DNA from 2 places in the Pseudomonas baetica genome. Region 2 is predicted to be linked to the other one. Evidence: riboswitches for the same ligand, from Rfam matches in the RefSeq annotation. Region 2 holds a riboswitch; the other holds the start of a gene.
The links. A riboswitch is a leader RNA that binds a small molecule or an ion and turns the genes downstream of it on or off. The one in region 2 is predicted to bind manganese.
Positions count from the first base shown of each region.

Region 1 (3,404 bases), 2.4 Mb from region 2:
AAGCATCGAGCAAAGGCGTGCTGGACAAGACCAGCCCAGAGGCCAAGCGGGTTCAGGCGATTGCCAACCGCTTGATCGCTCAGGCGCCAAACTTCCGCCCGGATGCCGCGCAGTGGCAATGGGAGGTCAATCTGATCAAGAGCGATGAGCTCAACGCCAACTGCGGGCCTGGTGGCAAGATCATTTTCTACACCGGGCTGATCGACAGCCTGAAACTCACCGACGATGAAATTGCCGCGGTCATGGGCCATGAAATCGCTCACGCCTTGCGCGAACATGGTCGCGAAGCGATGTCCAAGGCTTACGGAATGGAGATGGCCAAGCAGGGCGCGGGCGCCTTGTTCGGTCTGGGCCAGGACAGCCTGGCGCTGGCCGACACCGTGGCCAACTACGGCATGACGCTGCCTAACAGCCGCGCCAACGAAAACGAGGCTGACCTGATCGGTCTGGAGCTGGCCGCCCGCGCCGGTTACAACCCGAACGCGGCGATCACCTTGTGGAACAAGATGAGCAAGGCCTCGGAAGGTTCGCCACCGGAGTTCATGAGCACTCACCCGGCGTCGACCAGTCGCATCGCCTCGTTGCAGGCGGCGATCCCGAAAGTCATGCCGCTGTACGAGAAAGCGCCGAAGTCCTGAGTCGGACTTAGCCTGGAGGTGGTGATCGTTCCCACGCTCTGCGTGGGAATGCCTCAAGGGACGCTCCGCGTTCCAGTGGGACGCAGAGCGTCCCCGGTTGCGTTCCCACGCGGAGCATGGGAACGAGCGGTGTTGGCAGGTTTAAACCCAGCCGCTGCTCTGCATTGCCTTGTACACCGCGATGATCGCCAAAATCAGGAACGCCGAAGCGGCCAGGCGACGGATCAGGGTCAGCGGCAGTTTGTCCGCGGCAAAGTTACCCGCCAATACCACCGGTACGTTGGCAATCAACATGCCCAGGGTGGTGCCGATAATCACCAGCCACAACTCAGGATACTGCGCGGCCAGCATGACGGTAGCTACCTGAGTCTTGTCGCCCATTTCCGCCAGGAAAAACGCAATCAGCGTGGTCAGGAATGGCCCGAACTTGCGCGCGGTGCTGGCTTCATCGTCATCCATTTTGTCCGGGACCAGCGTCCACAACGCCGTGGCGGCGAAGCTGGCGGCGAGAATCCAGTGCAACACAGAATCGGAGAAGAAGCTGCCGAACCAGGCGCCGACCGCACCGGCTGCTGCGTGGTTGGCCAGGGTCGCGGCGACAATGCCGGCAATGATCGGCCAGGGTTTGCGGAAGCGAGCGGCGAGAATCAGCGCGAGCAGTTGCGTCTTGTCGCCGATTTCGGCCAAGGCAACGATTGCGGTGGGAACGAGTAACGAGTCCAGCATCAGGATTTCCTAAGGGGCGGGTCGACACGGCTATGACACGTACAGCCTTCCCGCCCCGGGTAAGGTGTGCGTGTCATAGGTCTTGTCAAACCCTGCGATCCGTCTGGTGCGGACGCTTGGGTCGCATACGCCATGATCTGAGGATCAAGTATGTTGACGTATGCCGGACGAGCTTGGCGCTCGTGGGAGACTACTCCCCTAGGACGGAGCGGATTCTGCCTAGGCAAATCCGAATGAGCAAGCACAAATTTCTAGCCACGCTTGGCCCGGTAAATCCGGAAACCATTGCCTTCGGCCTTGATGGCGCACACGCCCAGATGCTCTTCGATCAGCGGCTGATACTTCAGGAAGCTGTTCGCTACCAGGCGTAGTTCGCCGCCGTTTTTCAGATGTTTGGCCGCTTTTCGCAGCAAGTTCTCAGTGGCGAAATAATCCGTGTGTACCCCGACATGGAACGGCGGGTTGCTTAAAATGGCGCTCAAACCCATGGGCGCCGCATCGATTCCGTCACCGGTCAGCACATCGGCTTCCAGACCATTGGCAGCCAAAGTCAGTCGGCTGCTGGCGGCGGCAAATGCGTCGACGTCCAGCAATGTCACCTGATTGTGCGGATAGCGACGTTTGACCGCAGCGCCCAATACACCTGCGCCACAACCGAAGTCGAGCAAATGACCGCTCGGCAGTTTGTCCAGATGCTCCAGCAGCAAGGCGCTGCCGCGATCCAGTCGACCGTGGCTGAACACGCCCGGCAGGCTGATGACTTTCAGCGGGCCTTCGGCCAGCGGTAGCTCGTAAGTCTGCGCCAGGCTTTCCAGCGACTTGGTTTCAGGGGCGTTGGCCACGGTGACTTGCCACAGTTGGCAGTGGCGTGCGCTGTCGAGTTTGCGTGGCTTGCCGAACGGGTTGAGCTGCTTGGAGGCGCCTTCGATGCCGCTGCGTTTTTCCCCGACCAGAAACACTTCGCGCCCGGCCAGGCGCGAGGCCACAGCGTTGAGGATGTAATCGGTCAGGTCTTTGGATTTGGGCAGAAACACCACGGCGCTATCGAACTCACGCTGGGGAATATCCACACCGAAATGACTGCGGCCTTCGAAGCGAGCATCGAGTGCAGCTTGGTCGCCGGCATGCCAGCACCAGCCAAACGCATTGGGCAGGCGCCCGAGCAAATCGTCGGCAGGCAAACCGGCCAACAATAGCGAACCCTGGAATAACTCGGCCTGACGAAGCAGTACTTCACTGCGCGGATCCATAACTGCTCCTCAAAAAAAAGTGCCGCAGTTTATCAACTGACGACCCGCAGCGCCTTACCGCTGAAGAACGCCTCGGTGTTTTCGGTCAATTGGCCAACGATGCGCTGTCGAGCCTCGCGACTGCCCCAAGCGTTGTGCGGGGTGACGATGAGGCGCGGGATGTCGGCGGCCAGCAGCGGATTGCCTAGGGTTGGCGGCTCGACGCTGAGCACATCAGTAGCAGCGCCGCCGAGGTGGCCGTTGCGCAAGGCATCGGCCAAGGCCTGTTCATCGATCAGTCCACCGCGAGCGGTGTTGACCACGAATGCGCCGGGCTTCATCGAAGCCAGTTCGCGGGCGCCGATGAAGTGGCGCGTGTGTTCATTGAGCGGGCAGTGCAGGGTGAGGGCGTCGATCTGTGGTAGCAGTTGATCCAGAGGCAAACGATCCGGGCGGACAGGGCGCCCCGGAATCTGCCCGAGCAACACGCGCATGCCGAAGGCTTGCGCCAACCGTGCGACAGCGCCGCCCAACTCGCCATGACCGAGCAGGCCAAGGGTTTTACCTTCGAGTTCGACAATCGGGTAGTCGAGCAGACAGAACTGTTTCGCCTGCTGCCAGCGACCTTCGCCTACGGCTTTTTGATAATCGGCCAAGCGTGTGGCGAGGTTGAGCAGCAGCATGAGGGTGTGTTGCGCCACCGATGGCGTGCCGTACCCCTGACAGTTGCATACGGTGATGCCATGGGCGCGGGCGGCCGCGAGGTCGACGTTGTTGGTGCCGGTGGCGGTGATCAGGATCAGTTTCAGGT
Region 1 is NZ_PHHE01000001.1:4,569,049-4,572,452, forward strand. It holds gene ATI02_RS21200 (M48 family metallopeptidase) at 1-638, shown strand, start outside; gene ATI02_RS21205 (TMEM165/GDT1 family protein) at 780-1,364, opposite strand; yybP-ykoY riboswitch at 1,452-1,576, opposite strand; gene ATI02_RS21210 (methyltransferase) at 1,616-2,614, opposite strand; gene ATI02_RS21215 (2-hydroxyacid dehydrogenase) at 2,647-3,404, opposite strand, start outside.
Region 1: linked by a shared signal. The riboswitch ahead of ATI02_RS21205 (TMEM165/GDT1 family protein) and the one ahead of mntP (manganese efflux pump MntP) in region 2 are both predicted to bind manganese.

Region 2 (3,404 bases):
AATCCAGTTGTACCGATGCATCAGGTAATGACTGATGTCGCGGTGCGCTTCTTGAGCTGTCATGTAGCCCACGGTCGGTATCCATTCAGTTTTCAAGCTGCGAAACACACGCTCCATCGGCGCGTTATCCCAGCAGTTTCCACGACGGCTCATGCTTTGGCGCATGCGGTAACGCCAGAGCCGTTGGCGAAACTGGCGACTGCCATATTGCGAGCCCTGATCCGAGTGAAACAGAAGCCCTTGAGGCCTGCCACGCTGTTCGTAAGCCATGTCCAACGCCTTGATGACCAGATCCGCATCCGGCTTGTTCGACAGCGCCCAGCCCACCACTCGGCGCGCGTAAAGATCCATAACGACAGCCAGGTAATGCCATTTCCCTTGAGCCCAGATGTAGGTGATGTCGCCACACCAGACCTGATTCGGCGCCGGCACATCAAACTCTCGATTCAATATGTTCGGAATGTCAGGCCGCTCAACCGTCGCTTGTTTGTAGGCATGTGATCCAGGTTGTTTACTGACCAACTCCAGTTCCCGCATCAGGCCTCGCACCTTGAACCGCCCAATTTGCTCGCCGTCTTCCTGCATCATCGACACGATGCTGCGGCTACCGGCGGCGCTTCGACTTTGCGTAAACAGTTCGTTAACCCGGCTGCGCAACCGAAGCCGCTCAACGTCTGGAGTTCGGCGCCTGAGACGATGGGCGTAGTAACACGAACGAGTGACGTCAAAGACTGCGCAAAGCCAATCAACCGGCTCTTGGGGGCTCAGTTGATCAATCAGCGCGTGCGCTCGTGCTCTTCCGACATCAAGAGCGCGGTAGCCTTTTTTAAAATGGATTTCTCCCGCTCAAGTCGAGCGATTCGAGCTTCCAATTCCTGGATTTTCTGTTGCTCTGGCGTCAGCGCTTTACTCTGCGGAGTAACGCCAGTGCGCTCCTGCTGAAGCTGATTAACCCAGCGGCGCAACGCGGACTCAACCACACCAAGCGAGCGGCTGGCTTCGATATGGCTATAGCCTTGATCGAGCACGAGGCCTGCGGCCTCGCGTTTGAATTCAGCGGAAAAAGAACGACGTTGTTTGGTCATCAGACACCTCTATCTGGCGAGCATTCTCGCCTAAATGGGTGTCCGGTTTCATTAGACCACTACAGCTAAAGCCTTGGCGCAGGATATAGATAGCCCACTTCTCTCCCCCTTGCGACACCTTGCGCGGGAAGCCTCCATGACTACGATAGTGGGTTTGCCGTTGCGCCTACCCAGTCATGACAAACCGCTAATTGCAGCTTTCATACTCCACCAAGATGGCTCGATTGGTTTCTATACCAAGCAGCATCTACACCCTGGCGAAGAGCAATTCTTTAGTGCGGGTAATGGGGGCGATTTGATGCTTATCGCGGACTTACCCATAGCCCTATCGGTGTGTGCTGATTTCAGTCACCCGGAACATTCATCACACGCTGCAAAACAAGGCGCGCAGTTGTATGCCGCTAGTGTGCTCATCGGTGAAACCGGTTATTCACGCGATAGCTCGCTATTGCAGAACTGCTCAAAGCGTCATGGAATGGCCGATAGCGGTGCGTCTGATACACCGCCATCGCTGGCCTCGTAACCTCGGTGAGCTCCTACAGGGCTTGTTTCAACCTAGAAAATCACGCCGACAAGTGCTCATACAAGATCGTAGCGCCCACCAGCATCAGCACCACACCGCCAATGATCTCGGCACGCTTGCCGACCATGGTGCCCAGCATCCGGCCCAGCATCACACCGATAGTGACCATGGTCATGGTCGCCAAACCGATTGCAGCCGCCGCGACCAGAATATTCACGTCTACAAACGCCAGGCCAACTCCTACGGCAAGCGCGTCGATGCTGGTGGCAAAAGCAGTGACAGCCAGAATCAGAAACGAATGCTGACCCGCTTTTTCCTCGGGCTCTTCCTCATCCTGCTTCACGCCGTTGTAGATCATGTGCAAGCCGAGAATCAGAAGCAGCGTGAAGGCGATCCAGTGGTCTCAGCTTTCAACGAAGCTGCTGGCCGCATTGCCAATCGCCCAGCCGATGACGGGCGTGATGGCTTCAATCACACCGAAAATAACACCGGTGCGCAGCGCTTCGATAAAACGGGGTTTGTGCAGGCTGGAGCCTTTACCGATGGCCGCTGCAAAAGCGTCCGTGGACATGGCCAGGGCAAGGAATATGAGGGAAATGGGATTCACGGTTTACTTCCAGTCGGGCTATGAGTCAACGACACATCCACACGCCCAACTTTAGGCATGGATATGTCGCTGGTCTCGCCAACCAAAAGATGTTCGTACCACGGCTGCTGCCGAGAATGTTGATACGAACGCTCCTGAGATAACTCAGCAGCAGGCTACTCCCCAACGAAGGTGGGCATCATACCTGTAAAGGGCATGAAAATATCGTCAAATGGTTCACAAATTTTCGGATGTACAGGAGGAACACTTTCTCTGTGGGAGCTGGACTTGCCCGCGATAAGGACACCTCGATTCTGCAGGTAGATCACCTATACCTTATCGCGGACAAGCCCAGCTCCCACTGGTAAATGCATTGCAGTTCAAGCAATCGAATTGCAGCGCGTAAGCGGTTAAATTGCCATAACCTCACTGCACATTCCGGTACAACATCAATCGCGCGCTTTCATGCAGCCCGAGGGTCAATGCACGCAAGCGACTGAATTCCTCAGGATGCTGACCGGCAACGTCCTCCAACGGTGTTGCCGAGGCCAGGTCGTGCAGCGTCGGTGAAGTACCGTCGTGTTCCATCTGCAGGAGGAAATGCCGGGGCACGCCACCGATCAACGGGAACGTACCTTCGCGCAGTACCAATGGCACGACACGTTCACCCTCCGGCGCAGGTTGCTGAATATCCCGCCCCATGGCGCCGTTGCTGAACGCAATGCCTGCCATACCTGCCACGGTGGGCAACAAGTCCGCCAACCCCACCGCCTCCTCCACCACCTTCGTCCCGATCAAGCCTGGTGCGTGAATCAACATCGGCACGTTGTTGCTCTCCAGCCCCAATCTCTCAAACGCTGGAGGCATGTGCGGGATCTGGCTGATACGGGTATTGTGGTCACCAAACAGGACAAAAATCGTGTTCTCGTAGTAACCGCCCGCCTTGGCCAGTTCCATCAGCCGCCCGATATTGAAGTCCAGCAAGCGCACCGCGTTGTATTGCTCGACGCTGCGCGAGCCCGCTGCCTGAACCTGTTCAAGGCTCAGGTTGCTGACTTCGAAACCGTTATTTTCTTTGGGAATCGTAAACGGCCGGTGATTGCCTGCCGTCTGCAAATAGGCGAAAAACGGCTGGTCCTTGGGCAGCGCGCGCAGGATTCGGTCGCTTTCCTTGAACAGATCCAGATCGGAAATCCCCCAGACATCCACC
Region 2 is NZ_PHHE01000001.1:2,201,035-2,204,438, forward strand. It holds one part of gene ATI02_RS10070 (IS3 family transposase) at 1-830, opposite strand, end outside; one part of gene ATI02_RS10070 (IS3 family transposase) at 830-1,085, opposite strand; gene ATI02_RS32000 (carbon-nitrogen hydrolase family protein) at 1,159-1,608, shown strand; partial or broken gene mntP (manganese efflux pump MntP) at 1,649-2,215, opposite strand; yybP-ykoY riboswitch at 2,221-2,391, opposite strand; gene ATI02_RS10080 (LTA synthase family protein) at 2,621-3,404, opposite strand, start outside.